Regions from separate parts of the Streptomyces sp. NPDC041713 genome, predicted to be linked through region 1. Evidence: riboswitches for the same ligand, from Rfam matches in the RefSeq annotation. Region 1 holds a riboswitch; each other region holds the start of a gene.

Region 1 (9,808 bases):
GAGTACGCGCCCCAACTGGTTCCGGGGCTTCTTCAGACCGAGGCATACGCGCGAGCCATGTTCCGCGACGGCCGCCCGACGGCGACAGAAGAAGAGATCGACGACCTGGTTGCCACTCGGCTGGACAGGGCTCACTTACTTGACGATCCAACAACTCCCATGTTGTGGGCCGTCCTTGACGAGGCCGTACTTCGACGGGTTGTGGGCGGCCCTTCGGTCATGGCAGGAGTCCTGGGGCACATCGCGACGCCGGGCCGGAGGCGCCGCATCACCGTTCAGGTACTCCCGTTCGCGGCCGGCGGGCACATCGCGATGGGCGGCTCACTCAAGTTGATGGCCTGCAGGGACGCTCCGCAACTCGCTTACCTGGAAGGTTTCGGGACAGGTCGCCTCGAGGACGACCCTGCCACCGTGGCCCGGTACGACCTGGCCCACGCTCTCCTCGGGGCGAGTGCTCTCTCACCGCAACTATCCCTGGCCCTGCTCGAAACAGTGGCAGAGGATTACACACATGAAGAGCAACAGCCCTGAGTACGACCTGAGCACGGCCACCTGGCGCAAGTCCAGTTACAGCGATGCCAGCGGCGGCAATTGCGTCGAAGTGGCCGTCTGGCGAAAGTCCACCTACGGCAGGGGAAGCGGGGGAGACTGCCTGGAAGTCGCGGGCGGGTACCTGGAATTCGTCCCTGTGCGCGACTCGAAGGACCCGGGCGGGCCCCACCTCCTCTTCCGCGCCATGAGCTGGGCCGCATTCGTGACGGCCCTCTAGTCGGTGTCTTCGGTGGGCCGGTGCCTTGGATTCGTACCGGGGCCGCCCGGGGTTTTGCGGAGTGTGGCGGTTCCGGGCCGGCAGTAAAGGGCGCTCCGCTGCGCTACGCGTCGGCTTCGCCGATTCCGCTGCGCTCCACCCTTGACTCCCGTCCCTACACCGCACGTTGACGTTCGACCCGGACGGCCAGGGGTGAGGCGGCGGGCGACGCTGGGATGGGTCATCGGCTTTCGCTGCCGGGTGCGGACCGGTCCATCGTGGGCGGAGGCTCCGGTGCGAGCTCGGCCACCCCGGCGGCCTCCCTGCTCGGGTCATCCCCTTTCGCTGCCGGGTGCGGACCGGCCCATCGTGAGCCGACGCCTCGGTGCGTGCTCGACCAGCCGCGCGACTTCGCTGCTCTGGTCATCACCTTTCGCGGCCGGGTGCAGTCCGGGGCAGCGTGCCTGGCCGTTTCGGTCGAGGTGAGGTCGGGGGCGCGGGGTGGGTTCTCGTGGTCTGGCACCTACTTCGGCAAAGTTGCGAATCGATACGCCGCGCACCCCCTGGCCAGACCGTATGCGCCCCCGGGGGCGCAAGCCCGCCCTCTGACGTCAGGCCCGTCCCCGCTCCATCCCTCCCCCTCGGTGACCTACTTTGGGAAAGTTGCGAATCAGATCCTCGCGCGCCCCCTGCCACGCCCCGCGCGCCGCCGGGCGGGTGCCCGATCGCAGGATCCTGCCCCGCCGTCGAACCCGGTAGCCCCACCGAACTCACCCGCCCCACAGATCTCATGCGCCACGAGAACCCACCAGTCCCACAATCCCCATGACTCGCAGAGGGCCCACCCGCCCCGTTCCGTTCGGCGGACTGGACAGTTCCGGGGGCGCTTGGGGTGGTGACAGGGGGGGCGTGCGGCATATTCATTCGCAACTTTCCCAAAGTAGGTGACAGGGGCCGGGACGGCAGTCCCCTGCCCCAGGCAGCGCATTGACGGTGACACCTGTCGACGCTGGGCCGGTCCGCACCCGGCGATGAAAGGTAATGACCCGAGTAGTGAGGCCGCCGGGCTGGCCGAACGCGCACCGTGGCCTCCGCCCACGATGGGCCGGTCCGCACCCGGCCGCGAGAGCCGATGACCCGACCACACCGGCCGTGGGCCGAGCTCGCACGAGGGCGTCGGCGCACGATGAGCCGGGCCGCACCCGGCAGCGAAACGTGATGACCCGAGCAGCGAGGTCCGCCGCCTCACCCCTGGCCGTCCGGGTCGGAGGTCACGTCGCGGTGGAGGGGCGGGAGTCAAGGGTGGAGCGGAGCGGAATCGGCGGAGCCGACGCCCGTAGGGCGCCCTTTACTCGCGGCCCGGAGCCGCCACACTCCGCAAAACCCCGGGCGGCCCCGGTGACCTTCAACGTCTCCGGTCCACCGAAGCGCGACCTCCGGGCGGAGCCCCACCGTAGTTCCGGCCCACCATTGGCCGGGGCGGCCCCGCCAACCGGCAAAGGCACCGGCCCAGCGAAGCGGGACCTCCGGAACCAGCCCCGCCCCCGGTCGCCTTCGCGACAGACTTGGTGACGGTTCCCGGCCCCCCGCCACCCCCCGTCCCCCACCGACTTGGCCGACGCGCCGTCGCCCCGCGAGGGGACCGCGTCCAGTCCCCCCGTACGCCGCAGGCCACCGCGCCCCGCCCCTCGCGCCCCAGCCGTAACCGGCCCGAACCCGCCCTGTCCGAAAGGGTCCTGCCCCGGCCCGCATCCGGGCGCTTCCCCTATCCGGCGACTACCGGACGTATCAAAGATGGCACCGAACGTGACCGGAACGAACGCCTCGCGTACCGCATCGAAGCCGCACCACCGGAGGGGATCCATGACCAAGCCCAGCGACCCCAACGCGTCGAACGAACCGCACGAGCCCGCCGACCCGCAGATCTCCGAGGCCTTCGGGGCCGCCGCCCGCGTCATCCTGGCCCCCGGGTCCAGGGACGCCAGGGAGCAGCCGGCCGAGGCGCCGGAGCCGGACGAGGAGTGGGCCCTGCCGAACGGCAGGGCCTGGGTGTACCTCGCCAACTCGGCGCAGGGGCTGACCCGGCCCGTGATCATCGGCGACGGATTCAACACCGGGCCCAGTGAGCTGGACTTCTCCTGGGAGATCCTGGAGCGCGGCCCGTACCCGTTCATCAGCGCCCTGCGCCGCCGCGGCCACGACGTCGTGCTCCTCGGCTTCGACGAGCGCAGCGCCTCCATCCTGGACAACGCGCAGGTCGCCCGCGCCGCGATCCTGGAGGCGATCGCGCGGCGCCGGGGTGACCGTCCGCTGACGGTCGGCGGGTTCAGCATGGGCGGGCTCGTCACGCGGTACGCCCTCGCCAGGATGGAACAGGAGGGCATCGACCACCAGACGGCGCTCTACTTCTCCTACGACAGCCCGCACCGCGGCGCGTGGATCCCCGTCGCCCTGCAGTCGTTCGCGCACTACATCCGGCGCCTCAACGCGGCGTTCTCGAACCAGATGAACAGCCCGGCCGCCCGTCAGCTGCTGTCGCAGCACATCGCCGAGTGGGACGACACCCCGGAGACCGACAAGGAACGCGTGGAGTTCCTCGCCGAGTTGGAACGGGTCGGCGGCTGGCCCGCGCGGCCCCGCAAGATCGGCGTCGCCAACGGCGTCCGCACCGGCGAGGGCAACGGCATCCGCGGCGGCGAGCAGGCCTTCCACGGCAAGGGCCTGGCCATCACCGGCACCCATCTGCACACCCAGTCCGCCGGCGAGAACCAACTCGTCGCGCAGTTGCGCGTGGTGACCTTGCGCAAGCCCCGTATCCACACCTCCGGCCTGCCGGAGACGGACGGCGCGCCCGGCGGCACCCTGGAGGGCTTCGGCATCCTCGCCGACGAGTTGGAGAAGATCCCGGCGATCATCGGACTCGGCTCCGCGGCCGACATCCGCGAACACTGCTTCGTGCCGACGGTCAGCGCGATCGCGCTGCGCGACATCGACACCCACGAGAAGCTGTACGCGCCGGTGACGGCCGCCGCCGAGGAGGAGAGCGAACTGGACGAGTTCCTCTGCGCCTCCCGCAACGAGGGCCACACCCTGGTGACCGAGGAGCTCTGCAGCTGGATCCTGGACCGCCTGCCGTAGTCGCGGACGGCTACCGGAAACGCCCACAACGCCCGAGGGCGGCACCCCTTCGTGAGAAGGAGTGCCGCCCTCGGTACGTGAAGACTGGCCTGCCGAGCCGAAGCGGCTCAGAAGTCCATGTCACCGCCCGGCATGCCGCCGCCGGCCGGGGCAGCGCCCGCCTTCTCCGGCTTGTCGGCGATGACGGCCTCGGTGGTGAGGAACAGCGCGGCGATGGAGGCGGCGTTCTGCAGGGCAGAGCGCGTCACCTTCGCCGGGTCGAGGATGCCCTCGGCGATCATGTCGACGTACTCACCGGTCGCGGCGTTCAGGCCGTGGCCGACGGTCAGGTTGCGCACCTTCTCGACGACGACGCCACCCTCGAGACCACCGTTGACGGCGATCTGCTTGAGCGGGGCCTCCAGGGCGAGCTTCACGGCGTTGGCGCCGGTCGCCTCGTCACCCTGCAGGTCGAGCTTCTCGAAGACCGAGGCGGCCTGCAGCAGGGCCACGCCACCGCCGGCGACGATGCCCTCTTCGACGGCCGCCTTCGCGTTGCGGACGGCGTCCTCGATGCGGTGCTTGCGCTCCTTGAGCTCGACCTCGGTCGCGGCACCGGCCTTGATGACGGCCACGCCGCCCGCGAGCTTCGCCAGGCGCTCCTGGAGCTTCTCGCGGTCGTAGTCCGAGTCGCTGTTCTCGATCTCGGCGCGGATCTGGTTGACGCGACCCTGGACCTGGTCGCTCTCACCGGAGCCGTCGACGATCGTCGTCTCGTCCTTGGTGATGACGACCTTGCGGGCGCGGCCGAGCAGGTCGAGACCGGCGTTCTCCAGCTTGAGGCCGACCTCCTCGGAGATGACGGTGCCACCGGTGAGGATGGCGATGTCGCCGAGCATGGCCTTGCGGCGGTCACCGAAGCCCGGGGCCTTGACGGCGACGGACTTGAAGGTGCCACGGATCTTGTTGACGACCAGGGTCGACAGGGCCTCGCCCTCGACGTCCTCGGCGATGATCAGCAGCGGCTTGCCGGACTGCATGACCTTCTCGAGGAGCGGAAGGAGGTCCTTCACGTTCGAGATCTTCGAGTTGACGATCAGGATGTACGGGTCGTCGAGCGACGCCTCCATACGCTCCATGTCGGTGGCGAAGTACGCCGAGATGTAGCCCTTGTCGAAGCGCATGCCCTCGGTGAGCTCGAGCTCCAGACCGAAGGTCTGCGACTCCTCGACGGTGATGACGCCTTCCTTGCCGACCTTGTCCATCGCCTCGGCGATGAGCTCGCCGATCTGGGTGTCGGCGGCGGAGATGGAGGCGGTCGAAGCGATCTGCTCCTTGGTCTCCACGTCCTTGGCCTGCTCGAGCAGGGCGCCGGAGACGGCCTCGACGGCCTTCTCGATGCCGCGCTTGAGGGCCATCGGGTTGGCACCGGCGGCCACGTTGCGCAGACCCTCGCGCACCAGGGCCTGGGCCAGGACGGTCGCGGTCGTCGTGCCGTCACCGGCGACGTCGTCCGTCTTCTTCGCGACCTCCTTGACCAGCTCGGCGCCGATCTTCTCGTACGGGTCCTCGAGCTCGATCTCCTTGGCGATGGAGACACCATCGTTGGTGATCGTGGGGGCGCCCCACTTCTTCTCGAGGACGACGTTGCGACCCTTGGGGCCCAGGGTCACCTTGACGGCGTCGGCGAGCTGGTTCATGCCGCGCTCGAGGCCGCGCCGTGCCTCCTCGTCGAACGCGATGATCTTGGCCATGTGAAGTGGTCCTCCCGGACGGGGTGGAAATGCAAGCAAACGGATCGCGCCTGCGCCCGCGACGGACGGCCTGCAGCCCTTGTGGTTCCTTGCCCCACCCGGCCTGCGGGCCTCACCGACCCGATCCAAGTTCTGTCACTCTCACTCGGAGAGTGCTAAGCCCAATGATTAGCACTCGCCCCCGTCGAGTGCAAGCGCCTCTTGAGGATCCCGGACAGTCCCCGGCGCGCGGCGCGCGTACCCCGCGCGCACGAGGGGCCCGTACCCCTGACGGGATACGGGCCCCTCGTGATACTTGCTTCGGTGGTCGATCGCGCCGAGCTAGACGGCGAGCTTGACCATGTCCGCCTGCGGACCCTTCTGGCCCTGCGAGATCTCGAATTCGACTCGCTGACCTTCTTCAAGGGTGCGGTACCCGTCCATCTGGATCGCGCTGTAGTGGACGAAAACATCCGCACCACCGTCGACCGCGATGAAGCCGTACCCCTTCTCCGCGTTGAACCACTTGACGGTGCCCTGAGCCATGCCTAACTCCCCTATTACTGGCCCTTGCACAGGACCGCACTTCGCGGACCCGGGTCAGACCTCACCCCCCACTGATTGGGGGTGTGCGCCGGAACGCGTCGACCGCCGCTGAATGTATCTGTCCAACTGCCGTCTGCAACAGGTCAATCGGACGAGAATTCTGGGCACGCGCGATCGGAAATATGCGGAGAATTTGCCGGAATTCAGGGCAAGTCGGGCCGGGCAAAAGCCACATGAGGCTCAAATGGGCGGCGCGCATTGGCTGCTTCTTGTCGACTCCGGGTCGACTTCGTATATGCGCTCGGCACAAACGGCGAAGCACACTTCCCAACTGTACCGCGCTCAACCATGCAGAATTGCCCCCTCCGTTTCTCCGACGGAGAGGGCAATTCGGGTTAAGCAGGGTTCTTGCGGAAAAGGATCAGCCGCCGGCGACGGCCGGAATGATCGAGACGCCCGCACCGTCCGGGGTGGCGGTCTCCAGGCCCTGCTCGAACCGGACGTCGTCGTCGTTGACGTACACGTTCACGAACCGGCGCAGCTTGCCCTGATCGTCCAGGACGCGGGCGGCGATGCCGGTGTGGTTCTTCTCCAGGTCGGCGATGACCTCCCCGAGGTTCGCCCCCTCGGCGGCGACCTCGGCCTTGCCGCCGGTGTAGGTACGCAGAATGGTGGGGATACGGACGTTGACGCTCATGGGTTTCACCTCAGGGATTACGGGCCCCGTCAGGGGCGCGGCGAACTGCGCGACCAGCCACATCCGGCCCGCAGGGAAAGGAGAAGGTCAGCCGGCCAGACCCGCGGAGCGAAACGCGTCGAGGTTCGGCTTGATCGTGGCGGTCGCCTGAGACCTCTCGGCGACAGCGTCGAGCGTCTTGAGCCCGTCCCCGGTGTTCAACACCACCGTGGTGAGCGACGGATCGATGAGCCCCGCCTCGACGAGCTTCTTCGTGACGCCCACCGTCACCCCGCCCGCGGTCTCCGCGAAGATCCCCTCACTCCGGGCGAGCAGCTCGATCGCCTCGACGACCTGCTCGTCGTCGACGTCCTCCACCGCACCCCCCGTACGCCGCGCGATGTCGAGCACGTACGGCCCGTCGGCCGGGTTGCCGATGGCCAGCGACTTGGCGATGGTGTTCGGCTTCTGCGGGCGGACCACGTCCTGGCCGGCCTTGAAGGCCGCCGACACCGGGGAGCACCCCTCCGCCTGCGCACCGAAGATCTTGTAGGGCTTGTCCTCGACGAGGCCCAGCGCGATGAGCTCCTTCAGCCCCTTGTCGATCTTCGTGAGCTGCGAGCCGGAGGCGATCGGGATGACCAGCTGGTCGGGGATGACCCACCCCAGCTGCTCGCAGATCTCGTACGCGAGGGTCTTGGAGCCCTCGCCGTAGTACGGCCGCAGGTTGACGTTGACGAAGCCCCAGCCCTCGCCCAGCGGGTCGCCGATGAGCTCGGAGCAGAAGCGGTTCACGTCGTCGTAGTTGCCCTCGATGCCGACGAGCTCGCCGCCGTAGACCGCGGCCATGACGACCTTGCCCTGCTCCAGGTCGTGCGGGATGAACACGCAGGAGCGGAAGCCGGCGCGGGCGGCGGCGGCGCCGACGGCGCCCGCGAGGTTGCCGGTGGAGGAGCAGGAGAGGGTGGTGAAGCCGAAGGCGCGCGCCGCTTCGAGGGCCTGCGCGACGACGCGGTCCTTGAAGGAGTGCGTGGGGTTGCCGGAGTCGTCCTTGACGAACAACTTGCCCTGTTGGACGCCGAGTTCGGCGGCGAGGTTGTCGGCCTTGACGAGCTTGGTCCAGCCGGGGTTCAGGTTCGGCTTGTCGGCCACGTCGGCGGGGACGGGCAGCAGCGGGGCGTAGCGCCAGATGTTGGCGGGGCCCGCCTCGATCTGCTTGCGCAGGGACTCCGGGTCGCCGAGGGGCAGGTCGTACGCGACTTCGAGGGGGCCGAAACACTCGGCGCAGGCGAAGATCGGGCCGAGCGGGAAGGTGGTGCCGCACTCCCGGCAGGAGAGTCCCGATGCGGGGCCGAGGTCTACGGAGGTGGTGGTGTTCTCGGTGGCGACAGTCTGCACAGCCATGGAGGCGAGGCCCTTTCTCCTCATCTTCCTCGCGACGCATCTCGCCGCGAGACGGATTTGGCACCTTCCCTAGCCGGGAGCCTCGCGGCGCTGATCACTTGATCGCGTACGAGACCGGCTGGAGGGTTGCCGGGGCTTCAACGGGCCGTATCCCTCTGCCCCTCTGGATGAGCGGTATTCGATTGTTGATCTCAGGCGGCGATGACCCCGACATGCGATGGTCACCGGCGTTGTTCAAGACTGTAACCGAAGCCCCGGACCCTTGAGATAGTCGTCCGAACCGCGAGATGGATCACATATGGGAGGACCGCGACCGTGCTGGAAGAGGTCGAGCACTGGCTGAGCAGGCGTTCCTGGTCTGTCGCCGACCGCCCGCCGGAGCTGCTGACCGCCGCCAAGCGGGCGTCGGGCACCACGGTGAGCGTCGTGCTGCCCGCGCTCGACGAGGAGAACACGGTCGGCCAGATCGTCGCCGAGATCCGCCGGGAACTCATGGAGCGGGTGCCGCTGGTCGACGAGCTCGTGGTGATCGACTCCGGCTCCTCGGACCGTACGGCGGAGGTCGCCGCGGCGGCCGGCGCCAGGGTCGTGCACCGGGACGAGATCCTGCCGCGCCTGGCGCCGGTGCCGGGCAAGGGCGAGGTGCTGTGGCGCTCGCTCCTGGTGACGGGCGGCGACGTCGTGGCGTTCGTCGACGCGGATCTGCGGGAGTTCTCCGCGGACTTCGTCTCGGGCATCGTGGGCCCGCTGCTCACCGACCCGGACGTGGCGTTCGTGAAGGCGATGTACGACCGGCCGCTGGGGTCGGCCGCGGGGCAGGGCGGCCGGGTGACGGAGCTGATGGCGCGCCCGCTCCTGAACATGCACTGGCCGCTGCTCGCGGGGTTCGTCCAGCCGCTGGGCGGCGAGTACGCGGCCCGCAGGTCGCTCCTGGAGCGGCTGCCGTTCCCCGTGGGGTACGGCGTGGAGCTGGGGCTGCTCGTCGACGCGCTGCACACGGTGGGTCTGGACGCGCTGGCGCAGGTGGACGTGGGGGTGCGCAGGCACCGGCACCAGGACGGGCAGGCGCTCGGGCGGATGGCGGCGGCGATCTACCGGACGGCGCAGCTGCGGCTGGCGCGCGGCCATCTCGTCCGGCCGGAGCTGACGCAGTTCGAGCGGGGGGCGGACGGGTTCGTGCCGCGCACGTATCCGGTCGACACGGAGGAGCGCCCTCCGATGACGGGCATCGCCGAGTACGCGCACCGTCGCGTGGCGTAAAGGCGTACGTTTGCCCGGGGCCGGGACGGGCTACGTTGTGCCACATGGTCTCCGAGTCCGCATCGTCAGCAGCAGCGCAATCGTCGGCAGCAGCGCAGGTACTCGTCGCGTCCAACCGCGGCCCCGTCTCGTACACCGTGGGTGAGGACGGGGAGCTGACCGCGAAACGCGGTGGCGGCGGGCTGGTCTCCGGGCTCAGCGCCATCGGTGACGACGCGGACGCGCTGTGGGTGTGCGCGGCGCTCGGCGACGGCGACCGCGAGGCGGTGCGGCGGGGTGTGGGCGAGCCGGGCGTACGGATGCTGGACATCGACGCGGACGTCC
Region 2 (9,808 bases), on a different contig from region 1:
CCAACATGCGCAAGATCTTTCCGGACCACTGGTCCTTCATGCTCGGCGAGATCTGCCTGTACAGCTTCCTCATCATCATCCTCACGGGTGTGTACCTGACGCTGTTCTTCCACCCGTCGATGAACGAGGTGGAGTACTCCGGCAGCTACATCCCGATGCAGGGTCAGCTGATGTCGGAGGCGTTCAACTCGACCATGCACATCTCCTTCGATGTGCGCGGTGGTCTGCTGATCCGGCAGATCCACCACTGGGCGGCGCTGATCTTCCTCGCCGGCATGTTCGTGCACATGATGCGCGTCTTCTTCACGGGTGCGTTCCGCAAGCCGCGTGAGGTCAACTGGCTGTTCGGCTTCCTGCTGTTCGTCCTCGGCATGTTCACCGGCTTCACCGGTTACTCGCTCCCGGACGACCTGCTCTCCGGCACCGGTGTCCGCTTCATGCAGGGCGCCATCCTCGGGGTGCCGATCGTCGGCACGTACCTGTCGATGTTCCTGTTCGGCGGGGAGTTCCCCGGCGGCGACTTCGTGGCCCGGTTCTACTCGGTGCACATCCTGCTGCTGCCGGGCATCATGCTCGGCCTCGTGGTGGCCCACCTGATCCTGGTCTTCTACCACAAGCACACGCAGTACGCGGGCGCCGGCAAGAGCAACAAGAACGTCGTCGGCATGCCGCTGCTGCCGGTCTACATGGCCAAGGCCGGAGGCTTCTTCTTCCTGGTCTTCGGTGTCATCGCGGTCATCGCGGCGATCGCCTCGATCAACCCGATCTGGGCCATCGGCCCCTACCGTCCGGACCAGGTGTCCACCGGCGCCCAGCCCGACTGGTACATGGGCTTCGCCGAGGGTCTGATCCGTGTGATGCCGGGCTGGGAGATCAACCTCTGGGGCCACACGCTGGTCCTCGGCGTGTTCATCCCGCTGGTCGTGGTCTTCCCGCTGGTCCTCGTGGCCATCGCGGTCTACCCGTTCATCGAGTCCTGGGTCACCGGCGACAAGCGCGAGCACCACATCCTGGACCGCCCGCGCAACGCCCCGACCCGTACGGCCTTCGGTGTCGCCTGGCTCACCGCGTACATGGTCATGCTCGTCGGCGGTGGCAACGACCTGTGGGCCACCCACTTCCACCTGTCGCTGAACGCGATCACCTGGTTCGTCCGGATCGCCTTCTTCGTCGGGCCGGTCGTCGCCTTCATCGTCACCAAGCGGATCTGCCTGGGTCTGCAGCGGCGCGACAAGGACAAGGTGCTGCACGGCCGCGAGTCGGGCATCATCAAGCGGCTGCCGCACGGTGAGTTCATCGAGATCCACGAGCCGCTCAGCCAGGACCAGCTGCACACGCTCACCGCGCACGAGCAGTACAAGCCGGTCGAGATCGGCCCGTCGGTCGACGAGAACGGCGTCGAGCGCAAGCTGTCCGGTTCGCAGAAGCTCCGGGCGAAGCTCTCCAAGGGCTACTACGGGGAGAACAACCAGATCCCCAAGCCCACCGCCGAGGAGTACAAGGAGATCACGAGCGGCCACGGCCACCACTGATCCACCCGAGCTCCGAAGCTCCGACCCTCGAGGTCGCCACGGCAAGAGCCCCGTCCAGTGCATGGACGGGGCTCTTCGCCGTCCCGGGGCTGGATAGGGTGGTGACACCCCGGCGTGCCGGGGCGTTTCCCCACCCACCGGACAAGACCAGGAGCAGCCATGAACGCTGTGACCCCCGCAGGAGGCGACACCGCGGCGGCCCGTTCCTGGCCCGACGTGCTGAACGGTCTGCTCGACGGGCGGGACCAGAGCGCCGACGACACCGCGTGGGCGATGGACCGCATCATGCGCGGCGAGGCCACCGACGCGCAGATCGCGGGCTTCGTGGTCGCGCTGCGCGCCAAGGGCGAGACCGTCGCGGAGATCTCCGGTCTGGTACGGGCGATGTACGCGCACGCCAACGTCGTCGAGGTGCCGGGCCCGAGCGTGGACATCGTGGGCACCGGCGGCGACGGCGCCAAGACCGTCAACATCTCCACCATGTCCGCGATCGTCGTCGCGGGAGCCGGCGCCAAGGTCGTCAAGCACGGCAACCGCGCCGCCTCCAGCGCGTCCGGCGCCTCCGACGTCCTGGGCAAGCTCGGCGTCAACCTGGACCTCACGCCCCGGCGGGTCGTCGAGGTCGCCGAGGAGGCCGGCATCACCTTCTGCTTCGCCGTGAAGTTCCACCCCGCGCTGCGCTACGCCGGCGCCGCCCGCAGCCAGCTGGGCATCAGGACGGTCTTCAACCTCCTCGGCCCGCTCACCAACCCGGCGCGGGTGCGGGCCCAGGCGGTCGGGGTCGCCGACCCGCGGATGGCGCCTGTCGTCGCCGGGGTCTTCGCCGAGCGCGGGCACTCCTCGCTCGTCTTCCGCGGCGACGACGGCCTCGACGAGCTGACGACGACGTCGACGTCCCGGGTCTGGATCGTGCGGGACGGCGCCGTGCGCGAGGAGGCCTTCGACCCGCGGGACGCCGGGATCGACCTGGTGCCCGTCGAGGCGCTGCGGGGCGCCGACGCCTCGTACAACGCCGAGGTCGCCCGGCGCCTCCTGGACGGCGAGAGCGGGCCGGTGCGGGACGCGGTGCTGCTGAACTCCGCGGCGGCCCTGGTGGCCCTCACGCCGACCGACGAGCCGCTGGTGGAGCAGATCCGCGCCGGGATGGCCAAGGCGGCGCAGGCGATCGACTCCGGCGCCGCCCAGCGGGTCCTTGAGCGCTGGGTGGCGGCCAGCAACCGCTGAGCGGCCCCCTGTGTGACGCAAGGCGCAGTCCGGATTTTGGACTGCGCCTTGCGCGCCGAAGATCGTATGGCAGGATGCTGCACAGGTCATGAGTGACAGCGACTACGGCCCCGGCCCGCTGTCCGGCAACCCTCCGTCCGTGGCGGGGTGCCCCGGGTGAAGACCAGGTCGTACGCAGCAAGGCGTATGGCAAGCGCGGACCCCTGCAAACCCTGGGGTCCTGGTCCTCAAGGGAGCAGTCTCGTGAGCAAGCGAATGTGACAGGGCTTTCACGCCCCGCCTCCGCACACCCTTTTTCACCCTTCTCCCGCGCCGTCGACATCGCTCCGGCGCGGTGAATTCGCCTGCCTCTCACGGGAGTTCGCCATGTCTGTTTCCGCCGTTGCCGTCGACGCCTCCGTCTGTGCCCCGCTGGCCGTGCTCGGCCGGGACGTCACCGTTCCGCTGGTCACCGGCGGCGAGGTGACGTACGCCGCGCTCGACTACGCGGCGAGCGCGCCGGCCCTGCAGCGGGTCTGGGACGACGTGGCCGCGTACGCGCCGTACTACGGAAGCGTGCACCGCGGCGCCGGCTACCTCTCGCAGCTCTCCACCGACCTCTTCGAGAACTCCCGTGCGACCGTCGCCGACTTCCTCGGCTGCCGCGAGGGGGACCAGGTCGTCTTCACCCGCTCCACCACCGACTCGCTGAACCTGCTGGCCGCCGCCCTGCCCGCCGGCTGCGAGGTCTTCGTCTTCGAGACCGAGCACCACGCCTCGCTGCTGCCGTGGCGGGACGCCCGCGTCACCTACCTCGACGCGCCGCGCACCCCCGACGAGGCCGTGCACACCCTGGAGCGCGCCCTCGCCGACCGCGATCCTTCCCCAAGCTCTCAGCTCCGTTCGAGCAGGGGAGGCCCCAATGGCCCCGCCCTGGTCTGTGTGACCGGCGCCTCCAACGTCACCGGCGAGATCTGGCCGGTGCGCGAGCTGGCCGCCGCGGCCCACGCGCACGGCGCCCGCATCGTCCTCGATGCCGCGCAGCTCGCGCCGCACCACCCGGTCTCCATCGACGAGTTGGACGTGGACTGGGTCGCCTTCTCCGGTCACAAGCTGTACGCGCCGTTCGGCTCGGGCGTCCTCGCGGGCCGCTCCGACTGGCTGCGCGCCGCCGAGCCCTACCTCGCGGGCGGCGGCGCCTCGCGGAAGGTGGCGCGACGCCCCAAGGAGGCGGGCGGCGGCGTGGACGTGGAGTGGCACGACAGCGCGGCCCGGCACGAGGCCGGCTCGCCCAACGTCATCGGCGTCTACTCGATCGCCTCCGCCTGCAAGGCGCTCACCGAGGCGGGCTTCGACGAGCTGGTCGCCCGTGAGCAGTACCTGATCGCGAAGGTGCGCGAGGGCCTCGCCGAGGTGCCGCAGGTGCGGGTGCTCTCGCTCTTCGGGGACGACGCGCCGCGTGTGGGCGTCATCTCCTTCGTCGTGGACGGCTGGAACAGCTCGCACTTCGCCGCCGCGCTCTCCGCGGAGTACGGGATCGGCGTACGGGACGGCCTGTTCTGCGCCCACCCGCTGGTGCGCACCCTGCTCGGCGGCGCGCCCGACGAGCCCGGCGAGTGCGGCGCCCCCGAGGCCGCGCCCGGCGAGAAGTCGCTGAACGCCATCCGGGTGAGCTTCGGCGCGGGCACCCCCGACGAGCACGTCGAGCGGTTCGTGCGCGCGGTCAAGGAGCTGGTGGCGGACGGCGCCCGGTGGAACTACCGCACCGAGGACGGGCGTTGCGTGCCGGACACCGGCGCGGCCGCCTGACCGGACGGGCCTGGACGGCGCCTAGGAGTCGAGGCCGATCGCGAACGCGGCCTCCAGGTCGTGCTGGGAGTACGTGCGGAACGCCACGTGCGTGTCGGTCCCCTCGACACCGGGGATCTTGCTGATCCGGCCGGGGATGACGTCGGCGAGGTCGTCGTGGCGCGGCACCCGCACCATCGCGATGAGGTCGTAGGTGCCGGTGACGGAGAAGACCTCGCTCACGGAGTCGAGGGCGGCGATCGACTCGGCGATCTCCGGGATCCGGTCCACGCTGGTCTTGATGAGCACGATCGCGGTGATCACGGCTTGCAGTCTCCCTCGGTGGCCGGTGCGGTGGCCCTCACTCTAGTCGTCCACACCCGCCACCCCCACGCGCAGACGAAGCCCAGCGAGAAGCCCACCAGGTGCGCCAGATAAGCGACCCCCGTCCCCTTGCCGTCCTGCCCGGCGGCCAGCCACTGCAGCGTCACCCAGAACGGCAGCACCACCCACGCCGGGAAGCGCAGCGGCAGAAAGAAGAGGAACGGGAAGAGGCTGGTGACGCGCGCCCTGGGGAAGAGATACAGGCAGGCACCGAGGACGGCGGAGATCGCGCCGGAGGCTCCCACGAGCGTCTGGTCGGAGCCCGCGTGCGCGGCGGCGTAGGCGAGCAGGGCGAGGTAACCGCAGCAGAGGTAGAAGCACGCGTACAGGAGGTGGCCCATGCGTTCCTCGACCATGACGCCGAACACGTACAGGAAGAGCATGTTCCCGAGCAGATGAAGCCAGCTTCCGTGCACGAAGAGGGCGGTGAACGGGCCGAGCGCGGCGCGCGGGGCACCGCTGAACAGTTCGACGGGTACCACCCCCCACTGCTCGAAGTAGGCCTGCTGGGCGCCGATCAGCTCGTCGCCCCGGCCGTAGGAGGGGTTGAACCCGGACACCGGTGAGATCAGGAAGACCACGCAGCAGACGGCGATCAGTCCGTACGTCACCGGGGCGGTCCGTGCCCCCAGCAGCCGGCCCGCCTTCGCACTCCATGTTCGGATCATGGGCAAAGCATGACGTAACGGGCGCTACCTGCCCAGGCCGCCATGCCGCTCCGCGGCCCGCAGCGTCGCGCCCCTTACAGGCCTTAGGGTTACGGGCAATACGCACGAGGAAACCTGCGTAGACCCCTCGGTCGCCGAAGACGTCGCCGGACAAGTCACCGAAGAAAGCGAACAGCCACGATGACGGTTCCCCTGCCGACCGCCACCACCCGGTGGCGCTGCACGCTCTGCGGCAATCTCACGCGTTTCGATGTGACCCGCAGCTCGAAGGTCGTCGAGTATGTCCATCTCGACCTGGCCGGAGAGTCGAACGTCGAGGAACGCGAGGTGGTCAGTGAGACCATCGAGTCCGTGCGCTGCCGCTGGTGCAACGCCGTGGATCAGGTCGAACTCGTGGACAGGCCGGGCACCGACTCCTGAGGGAGCGGGGCCCGCACAGCTAGTGGGGTGACGGATGGTGGAGAGCTCAGGCGGGGAGCCGGACGACGGCACCGCTGAGGTGCTCGACCGTCCGCTGCCCGACGGGGTGCGGCGGCGGGTCGTCCACATCGTCTCGGACGGCTTCGGCGGGCTGACCCTGGCGGAACTGCCCGCCCAGCTGCGCCAGTACGCCCGCTTCACGCCGACCCGGCGCGCGAAGTTCGCGGGCAACGCCATGGCGGCGGCGCTGGAGCACGACACGCTCTTCCGCCAGCGCATCGGCGAACGCCTCAGGGAGGCGCAGCCCGAGCTCGCCGCCGCCCTGGACGCGGGCTCACCGCCGCCGGCCGCCGATCCGCTGGACGTGGCGGCCGCGGCCTATGTGCTGCGGCCCACCGGCTGGGTGAAGCTGGTCACGGCGGCGGGCGAGGAGGCCCAGCGGGCCGACGCCGAGCGCGCCGACGACGAGACCAGGGCCGAGCTGGAGCGGCTGCGCGAGGAGCTCGCCGCGGCCCGCGGCCAGACCAAGGCGGAGACCGAGCGGCTGCGCACCGAGCTGGAGACGGTGCGCAGGGAGGCCGAGTCGACCCACCGCAAGCTGCGCGGCGCGCTCAGCGACGTCAAGCGCGGCGAGGCCGCGCTGCGCAAGGCCGCCGCCGAGATCGAGGCGGTGCGCGCCGAGGGCCAGACCCAGCTGTCCGCCGCCGAGAGCGAGAGCCGGCGGCTCAAGGCGCGGCTCGGCGAGACGGAGGCCGCCCTTGAGGCCAGCCGCCGCGCCGCCCGCGAGGGCCGCAGCGTCGAGGACATGCGGCTGCGGCTGCTGCTCGACACGGTCCTGGACGCCGCGCAGGGGCTGCGGCGCGAGCTGGCCCTGCCGCCGGTCTCGGCGCGGCCCGCCGAGACCGTGGACGCCGTCGAGCCGGGCCGGATGTCGCCCAAGGACATCGCCGCCCGCGCGCTCTCGGAGAACGATCCGGCCATTCTGGATCAGCTGCTCGCCCTGCCGCAGGCCCATATGGTGGTCGACGGGTACAACGTCACCAAGACCGGCTATCCCACGATGCCGCTGGAGAAGCAGCGGCTGCGGCTGCTCGGCTCGCTCTCGCAGCTCGCCCTGCAGTCCGGTGCCGAGGTCACCTGTGTCTTCGACGGCGCGGAGCTGGTCGCGCCGGTGCTGCTCGCGCCGCCGCGCGGGGTGCGGGTGCTGTTCTCCAAGCCCGGTGTCACCGCTGATGAGTTGATCCGTCAGCTGGTGCGCGCGGAGCCGCCGGGCCGTCCCGTGGTCGTCGTCTCGACCGACCGCGAGGTGGCCGACGGGATCGCCAAGGCGGGGGCGCGGCCGGTGGCTTCGGCGGTGCTGCTCAAGCGGCTTTCGCGGAGCTAAGTGATGTCCCGTAACTCCTGGGCCCTATGCCCGAATTGGGGGACGCGGTGGGCGACGTAGCGTCAGAAGATCATTACTGGCTGTGCGTTATCGGTAAAGAATGCGCTTCGCGACCGATTTTTTACTGATGAGATTTGTACTGATCACAAGAAGGTCACTAAGGTCTCGCCTCGAACCCCCGCTCGGTTGATCACCCATCCGGGGTGGCGGCGGTGGTACCCGCCCGCCGCGTCCCGGTAGGCGGCCGGAGGAAGAAGGAGCCGCCCGCGTGGCGTCCCACCGTCGACCCAAGCAGCCGAGCCGCACCCGCGTGACCGTGCTCACCGCGACCGCCGCCGCTGCCGTGGCCCTCACCTCGCAGGGTGCCGCCCAGGCCGCCCCGAAGCCGAGCAAGGACGAGGTCAAGTCCAAGGTCGACAAGCTCTACGAAGACGCGGAGCGGGCCACCGACAAGTACAACGGGGCCAAGGAGAAGCAGGAGAAGCTGGAGAAGCAGATCGGCGACCTCCAGGACAAGGTCGCCCGCGGCCAGGAGGACCTCAACGACCTGCGCGACGGCCTCGGTTCGATGGCCAGCGCCCAGTACCGCTCCGGCGGCATCGACCCCTCCCTGCAGCTCTTCCTCTCCTCCGACCCGGACGACTACCTCGACAAGGCGTCCACCCTCGACCAGTTGAGCAGCCAGCAGGTCGACGCGCTCAAGAAGATCCAGAAGAAGCAGCGGGACCTCGCGCAGCAGCGCAAGGAGGCCTCGGGCAAGCTGGACGACCTCGCCGACACGCGCGAGGAGCTCGGCAAGAAGAAGAAGGAAGTCCAGGGCAAGCTCGGCGAGGCGCAGCGGCTCCTCAACTCGCTGACCGCCAAGGAGAAGGCCGCCCTGGCCGCCAAGGAGCAGAAGCGCGCGAGCCGCGCCGCCGGCGACCGTGCCGACCTCGGCGACGAGAAGCCCGCATCCGGCCGCGGCGCCGCCGCCCTCAGCGCCGCCGCCACCCAGATAGGCAAGCCCTACGTCTCCGGCGGCACCGGCCCCAACTCCTACGACTGCTCGGGCCTGACCCAGTGGGCGTTCGCGCAGGCCGGCGTGCACATCACCCGGACCACGTACACCCAGCAGAACGACGGCACGAAGATCGGCCGGGGCGAGCTCAAGCCCGGCGACCTGGTGTTCTTCAACAACCTCGCGCACGTCGGCTTCTACGCGGGCAACGGCCAGGTGCTGCACGCCCCGCACCCCGGCGCGTCGGTGCGCTACGAGTCGATGTCCTACCTCGGCTCCTTCCAGTTCGGCGTCCGCATCTGACGCGGGGAGCGGCGCCCCGCCGCTCCCGCACCCCTGACGTCAACGCCGTGCCGACACCGCCCAAACGGGCGAATTCCGGCAACTCCCGCTGACCCCACGCCCCGTTGGTGACCTGGTCCGAGACGGGGCGTCGGGCTGTCCGGGCCCGTCGCGCACCCCGCGAGGTCTTTGGCCGCCGCGTGTCCGCACGGCTACTGTCGGCGCGCATTCCCCCGGACAGCCGGGGGTTCGTCAGCGGAAGGGAGAGCGGCTTCCCGTGGGGTCCCATCGCCGTCCCGCACAGCCCGGTCTCGACCGGAGCACGCGCGTGACCGTCCTTTCAGCGGCCGCCGCCACCGCGGCGGCGGCCCTCGGCGCCGCGCCGGCGGGCGCCGCGCCGCAGGACAAGCCGTCCGACACCCGGGCCACCGTGGACCGGCTGTACGAGCAGGCCGAGCAGGCAACCGAGCTGTACAACAAGGCCGATGAGCGCGCCGACAAGCTCCGTGCGCAGGTCGGCCGGGCCAAGGACAGCGTCGCGCGCGGCCAGGAGCGCATCAACCGGATGCGCGGGGCGCTCGGCGCGCTGGCCGGCGCGCAGTACCGGTCCGGCGGCATCGACCCCTCACTGGCCCTGCTGCTCTCCTCCGACCCGGACGGCTACCTCGACCGGGCCTCGGTCCTCGACCGCGTCGGCGCCCGTCAGGCGGGCGAACTCGCCGATCTGCAGCGGGCCCAGCGCACGCTCGCGCAGGAGCGCACGGAGGCGGGCCGCAAACTCGCCGAGCTGGAGAAGAGCCGCACCGCCGTCGCCCGCCACAAGCGCACCGTCGAGCACAAGCTGGCCAAGGCCAGGAAGCTGCTCAACTTCCTGCCGAGCGGGGAGCGCGGCGCGTACGGGAGATCCTCGCGCTCCGGCGAGCGCGCCGCACTGCCCGAGCTCGGCGGCGCCCCCGCCTCCTCGCGGGCCGCCGCCGCCATCGCGGCCGCCCGCTCAGCGGTCGGCCGCCCGTACGTGTGGGGCGCCAGCGGACCCTCCGGATTCGACTGTTCCGGCCTCATGCAGTGGTCGTACGCCCAGGCCGGCGTCGCCCTGCCGCGCACCTCGCAGGCCCAGCGGTACGCCGGGCGCCAGGTGTCCCTGTCCGAG
Region 3 (9,808 bases), on a different contig from region 1:
ACACCATCCTGAACATCGCCCTGCCCTCCATCCAGCGTGACCTGCACACCTCGGTCTCCGGACTGCAGTGGACCGTCGACGCCTACACGCTGGTCCTCGCCGCCCTGCTGATGCTGTCGGGCTCGACCGCCGACCGCGTGGGCCGCCGCCGCACGCTCCGGGCGGGACTGGCGATCTTCACCGCCGCCTCCCTGCTCTGCGGACTCGCCCCCGGCCTCGGCTGGCTCGTCGCCGCCCGCATCCTGCAGGCCGTCGGCGGCTCGATGCTCAACCCCGTCGCCATGTCGATCATCAGCAACACCTTCACCGACCCCCGCCGGCGAGCCCGTGCCATCGGCGTGTGGAGCGGCGTCGTCGGCATCAGCATGGCCGCCGGGCCGATCATCGGCGGAGCGCTCGTCGAGTCGGCGGGCTGGCGGTCCATCTTCTGGATCAACGTGCCGATCGGTCTGGCCGCGCTCTTCCTCGTCCGCAAGTACGTCCCGGAATCGCGCGCGGCCCGCCCCCGCCGCGTCGACCCGGTCGGCCAGGCACTCGTCATCGTCCTGCTGCTCACCCTCACGTACGCCATCATCGAGTCGCCGACCCGCGGCTGGACCTCGCCCCTCGTCGCCGGCAGCGCGGTCGTGGCACTGTGTGCGCTGCTCGGCCTGCTCCGGTACGAACCGAGGCGCACCGACCCCCTCATCGATCTGCGGTTCTTCCGTTCCGCCCCGTTCGCCGGCGCCACCGTCATCGCGGTCGCCACCTTCGCCGGGCTCGGCGGGTTCCTCTTCGTCAGCTCGCTGTATCTGCAGAACGTGCGCCACCTCGACCCGCTGGACGCCGGCCTCTTCATGCTGCCGATGGCCCTCATGGCGCTGCTCACCGCGCCGGTCTCGGGCCGCATGGTGGCCGCGCGCGGGCCGCGCACGCCGCTGCTGCTCGCGGGGGCCGCGCTGTGCGCGAGCGCCGTACTGCAGGCCCTCACCTACTCCACGCACATGCCGACGGCGCTGCTCGTCGTCGCGTATCTGCTCTTCGGCACCGGATTCGGCCTGGTCAACGCGCCCATCACCAACACCGCCGTCTCGGGGATGCCCCGCTCGCAGGCGGGACTCGCCGCCGCGGTCGCCTCCACCAGCCGGCAGGTCGGCCAGTCCCTCGGCGTCGCCGTCATCGGCGCGCTCATGGCCGGCGGGGTGCACGCGGGCGCGGCGGGCTTCACCGACGCGGGCCGCACGGCCTGGTGGATCATCGGGGGCTGCGGCGCCGCCGTGCTGGTCACGGGTACGCTCACCTCCGGCCGCTGGGCCAGGGAAACGGCCCGGCGCACCGCGCGGACGCTCGCCGCCGAGGACGCGGAGGGGACGAAGGAGACAGTGAAGGCCTGATGGAGCGCGCACACGACACCGAGCCGCAGGCGGCCGACGACGCGGCCCTCAGGACGGCGACCCGGGTCTGGCAGGGCCTGAACACGCTGGTGCTCGACCGGCACAACCGGCGCAAGGCGGTGGCCGATAGCCTCGGCATGAGCTTCAGCCGCATCAGGGCGCTGCGCCGCCTCACCGGCGACCCGATCACGCTGCGGGACCTGACCGTGCGGCTGGGCAGCGACCCGCCCTACACCAGCGTCATCGTCGACGACCTGGTCCGCCGCGGCCTCGCCGAACGCATCACCAACCCCGACGACCGCCGGTCCAAACTGGTCCACCTCACCGAGGAGGGCCGGGCCGCGGCCGCCCGCGCCACCGCGATCCTCACCACACCGCCCGACGCGCTCCTGGAGCTGCCGGACGAGGACATCGAGGCGCTCGACCGCGTTCTGGCGAAACTCTTGAAAGCATAGCCGCGCGGTGCGACCGCCCTACGACCGGAGCCCGGTCCCGAACGGATCGGCCGGGTATTAGCGTGGACGGGACAGATCGACCGACAAGATCCGAGGTGCCCGGCCCATGCCAAGCCGCAGCGAGAGCCGTACCGAGCTCATCGAGTCACTCATGGAGCGGTTCCCGCACGTGCCGCGGGAAGCCGTCATCAAGGAGGATCTGCTGCGCGGCGGCATCGCCTTCGACGAGTCGGCGCTGAGCGACAACGAAGGCGGCGAGGTCAAGCCGAAGTCGTACTTCATCTTCTCCTTCGACCACGGCACGCTCCCCGAACTGGGCGCCGCGGCCCTGCGCCGACCGCCCGAGGAGATCGTCCTCACCGGCGGCCCCTACGAGCTGCGCCGCACCGTCGTCTCGGTCCGCGTGAACCCGTCCTCGCCCTACCGCGTGGCCGCCGACGACCACGGCGTCCTCGGCCTGTACCTGGACGGCGCCCGGATCTCCGACGTCGGCCTGCCGCCGATGCCGGACTACTACCGGCACACGCTGGAGAACGGCAAGTCGGTGATGGAGGTGGCGCCCACCATCCAGTGGGGCTACCTCATCTACCTGACGGTCTTCCGGGTCTGCCAGTACTTCGGCGCCAAGGAGGAGTGCCAGTACTGCGACATCAACCACAACTGGCGCCAGCAGAAGGCGGCCGGCCGCCCCTACACGGGCGTGAAGCCGATGGACGAGGTCCTCGAAGCCCTCGCCATCATCGACAAGTACGACACGAACAAGTCGTCCACCGCGTACACGCTCACCGGCGGCGCCATCACCACACAGCTCCAGGGCAAGGACGAGGCCGACTTCTACGGCCAGTACGCGAAGGCCATCGAGGAGCGCTTCCCGGGCCGCTGGATCGGCAAGGTCGTCGCCCAGGCGCTGCCCAAGGCGGACGTGCAGCGCTTCCACGACTACGGCGTGCGGATCTACCACCCCAACTACGAGGTGTGGGACCCCTACCTCTTCGAGCGGTACTGCCCCGGCAAGGAGCGCTACGTCGGCCGTGACGAGTGGCACCGCCGCATCCTGGACTCCGCCGAGGTGTTCGGGCCGCGCAACGTCATCCCCAACTTCGTCGCGGGCGTGGAGATGGCCGAGCCGTTCGGCTTCAAGACGGTCGACGAGGCCATCGACTCCACCGTCGAGGGCCTGCAGTACTTCATGTCGCGCGGCATCACGCCCCGCTTCACCACGTGGTGCCCCGAGCCCACGACGCCGCTCGGCAAGGCGAACCCGCAGGGCGCCCCGCTGGAGTACCACGTGCGGCTCCTGGAGGCCTACCGCGCCACGATGGAGGCCAACGGCCTGTCGTCGCCCCCCGGTTACGGCCCCGCGGGCCCCGGCAACGCAGTCTTCTCGGTCAGCTCGTTCATGGACAGCCTGCCCGCCGAGGCGGCCGCCCCGGAGGACGCGGTCGTCCCGGCCGAGGCACCGTAGGCCCCGCCCGGACGCCTGCCCGGGGCGTGAGAAACCCCGGGCAGGCCTCCGGGACACCGTGTTACGGTCGGTGCGGGTCACGAGTTCCAGCGCCAAGCCCCGGCTCGCTGGACGGCACCCCGCTCCGTCGCGGGTGCCCCGGGTGACGACCCGCCCCGTGCGACGTGCACGGGGAACGGCGGATCACCGGGGTCGGCGACACCCGGGGTCCACGACTCCGGAGGCGCACCATGACGCACCAGCACGCCACTCCCACCCTCGCGGCCGACGACGCCGCGCACGACGAGCCCGCCGAGCAGGTCGACGTACTGCTCTCCTCGTACGACGTACGCGACGACGGCCTGATCCCGCTCCACCTCCTCGGCCCCACCCTGGGCGCCCCCGCCGCGCTCCGCACTTCCGACCCGGAACGGCTGCGGGCCCAGCTGCGCGCCCACCACGGCGTCGTCCAGTGGGAGCCCGGCCGCAATCTGCTGCGGCTGCGGCACGGCACCGGCCGCGCCACCCTGATCCCGCTCGATGCGGACCTGCCCACCGGCCGTCCCGCCCTGCCCACCGGTCAAGATCACCGCTTCGTAGGATGACGGCGTGATCCGGACGCGGGCGACCCCCGGGTCCGGGCGGCGCGACAGTCAGCCACCCAGAGCCGGAGGTCCCCCGTGCAGCACCACCCCGTCACCGTCGTCACCGGCGGCAGCCGCGGTATCGGCGCGGCCGTCAGCGCCCGTCTCGCCGAGGACGGCCACGACGTCGTCATCGGCTACCGCTCCGACGAGGCGGCCGCCGAAGAGGCCGCCGACGCGGTCCGCGCGGCCGGCCGCCGCTGCGTCACCGTCCAGGTCGACACCGCCGACGAGGCCGACGTCGACCGCCTCTTCGACACCGCCGCCGCCGAACTCGGCCCGGTCACCGGTCTGGTCAACAACGCCGGCGTGAGCGGCCCCGTCGGCCCCCTCGCGGAGGCCGACGCCGAGGGCATGCGCCGGGCGCTCGAAGTGAACGTCCTCGGCTATCTGCTCTGCGCCCGGCGCGCGGTGCGGGACCTGACCGCGAACGGCGGCGGCGCGATCGTGAACGTCTCGTCCGCGGCGGCCACCCTCGGCGCCCCCGGCGAGTACGTCCACTACGCGGCGGCCAAGGGCGCCGTCGACACGCTGACGGTCGGCCTCTCCAAGGAGGTCGCGGGCGACGGCATCCGCGTCAACGCCGTGGCCCCCGGCGTGATCTGGACCGAGTTCCACGCCGACCCCGAGCGCCCCGCGAAGCTCGCCGCGGGCATCCCCCTGGGGCGCTCGGGCCGGCCGTCGGAGATCGCGGCGGCCGTCAGCTGGCTGCTCTCCGACGACGCCTCGTACGCGACCGGCACGATCGTGCGGGTGGCAGGCGGTCGCTGACGCCGTCCGCGGAGCGGGCTCGGGCCGTGACCGTGACTCAGACGATGTTCTCCGCGACCTCGGCCTGCTCGCGGTCCGAACCGTACGCCTGCGGCGTGCTGTAGGAGCGGCGCGCCACGAACCACCACACGGTGGCCAGAAGCAGCACCGCGGCGAGTGCGATCGACGCGTAGTTCATCGAGTCGACGGTCACCGGGGAGACCTGCGGCAGGCAGAACAGCACCGTCACGAACAGCACCCAGACCACCGCGATCCAGCCGACCGGCTTGCTCCAGCGGCCGAGGTTCCACGGCCCCGGCTGGAAGCGGTCGCCCGCGCGAAGGCGCAGGTAGATCGGGATGGCGTACGCGGGCGTGATGCCGATGACGTTGATGGCGGTCACCGCCGTGTACGCGGTCGTCGAGTACAGGGAGGGCAGCGCGATGACCGCGGCGAGCCCCACCGACAGCCACACGGCGGGCACCGGCACCTGGGTGCGGGAGCTGACCTTGCGCCAGATCGCCGAGCCGGGCAGCGCGTTGTCGCGGCTGAACGCGAACACCATGCGGCTGGCCGCGGCGGTCTCCGCGTTGCCGCAGAACAGCTGCGCCACGATGACGATGAGCAGCAGCGCCGTCGCGCCGGACTCGCCGATCGCGTCGATCATGATCTGCGCGGGCGGCACCCCGGTCGAGCTGTTCTGGGCGCCCACGTAGTCCTGGATGGCGAAGCTCAGCCCGGCGAGCAGGACGAAGCCGGCGATCCAGGACGCCCAGATGGCGCGCACGATGCCGCGTGCCGCGGTGACCGAGGCGTTGGAGGTCTCCTCCGACAGGTGCGCGGACGCGTCGTATCCGCAGAACGTGTACTGGGCGAGGAGCAGGCCGATCGCCGTCACGTAGAGCGGGTTGTCCCAGCCCGTGTCGTTCACGAACGTGCCGAAGACGGACGACGCCGACTGGTGGTGGTCCGGCACGATCAGGAGGACGCCGACGATCACGGCGACTCCGGCCACGTGCCACCACACGCTGATCGAGTTGAGCAGGCTGACCAGCCGCACGTTGAACAGGTTCAGGACGGCGTGCAGGAGCAGGATGCACAGGAAGATCAGGAAGGTCTTCTCGGGGGTCGGCGTGAAGCCGAACTTCAGGTTCAGGAACGCGCCGGTGAACAGCGCGGCGCCGTAGTCGATGCCCGCTATCGCGCCGAGCAGCCCGAGCAGGTTCAGCCACCCCGTGTACCAGCCCCACCGGCGTCCGCCGAGCCGGTCGGCCATGTAGTACAGGGCGCCCGACGTCGGGTACGCGCTGGTGACCTCGGCGAGCGCCATGCCGACGCAGAGCACGAACAGGCCGACGCCCGCCCAGCCCCAGAGCATCACGGCGGGGCCGCCGGTGTTCATGCCGAAGCCGTACAGCGTCATGCAGCCGGACAGGATGGAGATGACCGAGAAGCTGATGGCGAAGTTGCCGAAGCCGCCCATGCGGCGGGCCAGGACGGGCTGGTAGCCGAGTTCTCTCAGGCGTTGTTCCTCGTCCTGGCGTGGCGCTGGGACGGTGCTCGACGACCAGGTGGTGCGGGACACGGTGGGACCTCCGGGGGGAGCGGCGGGGGAGCGCGGGGAGAAGGGACGGGTGGGCGGGCTAGCCGGGGCCGCGGGACGCGCTGAAGCAGCGGGCGCGGGCCTGGACGAAGACCTCGGCGGCGGCGTCGGCGTCGCCGGGGGAGTGGGTGCGGTACGCCCACGGGACCGTGGTGAAGAACGGGTCGAGGGCCTGGAAGACCCGTGAGGCGTCGTGGAACTGGTGCGCGCCCCACAAGGCGTGGGCGAGGTAGTTGAGGTCGAGCAGCGAGGTCGCGGAGGGCGTCGTGTGGTCGAACCACAGCTGCAGGGCGAGCAGCGCGGAGCGGGTGGCGTCCTCGGATATCCAGTGCAGGTCGAGGGCCTGCTCCTGGCCGGACTCGCGGCGGTACCGCTCGACGCGCACGTAGAGCGGCAGCAGGTGCAGCGCTGATCCCGCGGGCGCGGCGGCCGACGCCCACTGCACGAAGTTGTACGCCTCGGTGAGGGGGCCTCCCGTGCGGCGCCCGTACACGAACTGCAGCATCCGGTGGTACGCCTCGCGGTTGCCCGGATCCCGCTTGTCGGCCTCGGCGAGCAGCTGCCAGGGGCCGGGGAAGAGCATCGGCTCAGGCGGCGCCGCCCGGTGCTCGTCCCACCGCTGGCCCACGTCGAGCTGGGCCAGGGCGAGCAGGCAGATCCACGGAACCGGGTCCTCGGGCGACAGGGCGGACGCGTCGCCGCACGCGGCGACGGCCTCGCGCCACAGGTCGTTGGTCTTGTGGTGCCCCGTGCGGTGCGCGCGCAGGGCACGCTCCACCAGGACACGGGCGTGCAGCACCGCGGCCGACGCGCTGTGCGGCTCCTCGGCACGCCAGGCCCGCACCACGTCGGAACCGGCGACGGCGGCGCCGAGGACCTGTGTGCGTTGCGTCCACAACCCCCAGTCGGGTGTCTCGGTCAGCAGGTTGCGCGTGGAGACCCAGCGACCGGTCCTGAGGTCCTGGAGCACCGCGCGCAGCGCTTCGTCGTGGCCTGCCGGGTGGTACACCGGGCGGCCTAACGCCATGGGCATGAGTCCTCTGTTGGGGGAAGAGGGCGGAGGTTGAACGGTTAAACGATGCGGGTGTTACGGGAGTTGAGGATGTGACATGGCCGACAGTGTAGATCCGGCCCTTCCGGTGCCAAGGCCATTCGTGGATCTTTTGTGACCTTGATTTGTCAACACGGCACGCCGAACGGTCATTTGGTGTGCAGAACGTGTCATTCAGGTCCCTTGACGCCCTCCGGGCGGCTGTAGCACGCTGCCGCGGTGATCACCTATGAGCGGCCTTCGGCGCAGCGGCCCGTGCTCGCCGTCGACCAGGGCACGTCCGGCACCAAGGCCCTCGTCGTCTGCCCGGAACGCGGCGTGATCGGCGCGGGCGCGGCCGTGGTGCGTCCCCGCCACCTCCCCGGCGGCCTGGTCGAGGCCGACCCCGCCGAGCTGTACGGCTCCGTCGTCGCGGCGGGCCGCGCGGCGCTGGCCGACGCGGGCGAGCCGGTCGCCGCCGTCGGCCTCGCCAACCAGGGCGAGACGGTCCTCGCCTGGGACCCGGACACCGGGAAGCCGCTCACCGACGCCCTCGTCTGGCAGGACCGCCGCGCCGCATCCGTCTGCGCCGGACTCGCCGAACACGCCGAGGAGTTGCGGAAGCTCACCGGGCTGCCGCTCGACCCGTACTTCGCGGCGCCCAAGATGGCGTGGATACGCCGCCACCGCACCCGGCGCGGCGTGGTCACGACCAGCGACGCCTGGCTCGTCCACCGGCTCACCGGCGCCTACGTCACCGACGCCGCGACGGCCGGCCGCACCCAGCTCCTCGACCTCGACACGGTCCAGTGGTCACCGCGCGCCCTGGAGCTGTACGGACTCGGCGACGAGCGGCTGCCCGAGGTCGTCGACGCGGCAGGACCCGTCGGGACGACCACCGCCTTCGGCCCCGAACTCCCCGTCACCGGCCTCCTCGTCGACCAGCAGGCCGCCCTGCTCGCCCAGGACGTGACCATGCCGGGAAGCGCCAAGTGCACCTACGGTACCGGGGCGTTCCTGCTCGCGCAGACCGGATCGCGGCCGCGGCGCGGCGCCTCGGGGCTCGTCAGCTGCGTCGCCTGGCGGCTCGCGGGGCGCAGCAGCTACTGCCTCGACGGGCAGGTGTACACGGTCGCCTCGGCCGTCCGCTGGCTCACCGACCTCGGCGTGATCGCGGGGGCGGAGGACATCGACCCCGTCGGCTCCGCCGTACCGGACGCCGGCGGCGTCACCTTCGTACCGGCCCTCGCGGGGCTCGCCGCGCCGTGGTGGCGCGGTGACGTGCGCGGGTCGCTGACCGGACTCGGCCTCGACACCACCCCGGGCCACCTGGTGCGCGCCCTGTGCGAGGGCATCGGGGCGCAGGTGGCCGCGCTCGCCGACGCGGTGACCGCCGACCTCGGGGAGCCCCTGACGAGCCTGCGCGTCGACGGCGGCCTGACCCGCTCGGCGCTCCTCATGCAGACCCAGGCCGACCTGCTCCAACTCCCCGTCGAGGTCTCGGCGTTGCCCGACGTCACCGCGCTCGGCGCGGCCGCCGTCGCCCGGATCGGCCTCGACCCCTCCCTCACCGTCGCGGACGCGGTCCCCGCGTGGCGGCCCGCCGCCGTCTACGAACCACGGATCGACGCGGACCGGGCGGCCGAACGCCTCGCGGGCTTCCGCTCCGCCGTGACCGCCCTGACGGAACGTACGCCCTGATGGCCGTGGTCAGGCGGGGCGCGCTGCCCGACGTGACGTACGACGTGGCCGTCGTCGGCGCGGGAGTCGTCGGCGCGGCCGTCGCCCGTGACCTCGCCCGCCGCCCCGGCCTGCGCATCGCCCTGGTCGAGGCCGCGAACGACGTCGGTGAGGGCACGTCGAAGGCGAACACGGCGATCCTGCACACCGGCTTCGACGCCGTGCCCGGCTCCCTGGAGGCCCGCCTGGTCCGCGAGGGCAGCCGGCTGCTCGCCGCGTACGCCGCCGAGACGGGCATCCCCGTCGAACCCGTCGGCGCACTCCTCGTCGCCTGGAACGCCGAACAACTCGACGCGCTGCCGGGGCTGTTGGCGAAGGCGGAGCGCAACGGCTACACGGACGCCCGCATCATCGGCCCCGCGGAGGTCCGGGCCCGCGAGCCACATCTGGGCCCCGGCGCCCGCGGCGCGCTCGACGTCCCCGGCGAGAGCATCATCTGCCCCTGGACCACCACCCTCGCCTACGCCACCCAGGCGGTCCGCGCGGGCGTGGACCTGCTCCTCAACTGCCGCGTGGAGGACGTCGGTCCGACGGCCGACCCGCACGTGCTGATCACCGCGCGCGGCCCGGTGCGCGCCCGGTACCTCGTCAACGCCGCGGGTCTGCACGCCGACTCCCTCGACCGGCTCCTCGGCCACGACGACTTCACCGTCACCCCGCGCCGCGGCCAGCTCCTCGTCTTCGACAAGCTCGCCCGCGACCTGGTGCGGCACATCCTGCTGCCGGTCCCCACGGCGCTCGGCAAGGGCGTCCTGGTGGCGCCGACCGT

Evidence for each region. A riboswitch is a leader RNA that binds a small molecule or an ion and turns the genes downstream of it on or off. The one in region 1 is predicted to bind S-adenosylmethionine.
Region 2: another riboswitch for S-adenosylmethionine. It lies ahead of ACZ6CV_RS02880 (aminotransferase class V-fold PLP-dependent enzyme); the one in region 1 lies ahead of thrC (threonine synthase).
Region 3: another riboswitch for S-adenosylmethionine. It lies ahead of ACZ6CV_RS14580 (hypothetical protein); the one in region 1 lies ahead of thrC (threonine synthase).

What each region holds. Positions count from the first base shown of each region.
Region 1 is NZ_JBVIZY010000005.1:532,475-542,282, forward strand. It holds gene ACZ6CV_RS18795 (helix-turn-helix domain-containing protein) at 1-531, shown strand, start outside; gene ACZ6CV_RS18800 (DUF397 domain-containing protein) at 512-769, shown strand; gene ACZ6CV_RS18805 (esterase/lipase family protein) at 2,612-3,886, shown strand; gene groL (chaperonin GroEL) at 3,994-5,619, opposite strand; gene ACZ6CV_RS18815 (cold-shock protein) at 5,941-6,144, opposite strand; gene ACZ6CV_RS18820 (MoaD/ThiS family protein) at 6,566-6,841, opposite strand; gene thrC (threonine synthase) at 6,929-8,224, opposite strand; SAM riboswitch class I at 8,242-8,398, opposite strand; gene ACZ6CV_RS18830 (glucosyl-3-phosphoglycerate synthase) at 8,540-9,484, shown strand; gene ACZ6CV_RS18835 (alpha,alpha-trehalose-phosphate synthase (UDP-forming)) at 9,529-9,808, shown strand, end outside.
Region 2 is NZ_JBVIZY010000001.1:668,930-678,737, forward strand. It holds gene qcrB (cytochrome bc1 complex cytochrome b subunit) at 1-1,532, shown strand, start outside; gene trpD (anthranilate phosphoribosyltransferase) at 1,692-2,756, shown strand; SAM riboswitch class IV at 2,841-2,958, shown strand; gene ACZ6CV_RS02880 (aminotransferase class V-fold PLP-dependent enzyme) at 3,123-4,544, shown strand; gene ACZ6CV_RS02885 (Lrp/AsnC family transcriptional regulator) at 4,566-4,847, opposite strand; gene ACZ6CV_RS02890 (rhomboid family intramembrane serine protease) at 4,844-5,575, opposite strand; gene ACZ6CV_RS02895 (hypothetical protein) at 5,756-5,995, shown strand; gene ACZ6CV_RS02900 (NYN domain-containing protein) at 6,030-7,379, shown strand; gene ACZ6CV_RS02905 (C40 family peptidase) at 7,648-8,679, shown strand; gene ACZ6CV_RS02910 (C40 family peptidase) at 8,936-9,808, shown strand, end outside.
Region 3 is NZ_JBVIZY010000004.1:277,492-287,299, reverse strand. It holds gene ACZ6CV_RS14595 (MFS transporter) at 1-1,373, shown strand, start outside; gene ACZ6CV_RS14590 (MarR family winged helix-turn-helix transcriptional regulator) at 1,373-1,828, shown strand; gene ACZ6CV_RS14585 (radical SAM protein) at 1,935-3,293, shown strand; SAM riboswitch class IV at 3,369-3,478, shown strand; gene ACZ6CV_RS14580 (hypothetical protein) at 3,524-3,877, shown strand; gene ACZ6CV_RS14575 (SDR family oxidoreductase) at 3,953-4,687, shown strand; gene ACZ6CV_RS14570 (amino acid permease) at 4,725-6,251, opposite strand; gene ACZ6CV_RS14565 (hypothetical protein) at 6,310-7,302, opposite strand; gene ACZ6CV_RS14560 (FGGY family carbohydrate kinase) at 7,540-9,000, shown strand; gene ACZ6CV_RS14555 (FAD-dependent oxidoreductase) at 9,000-9,808, shown strand, end outside.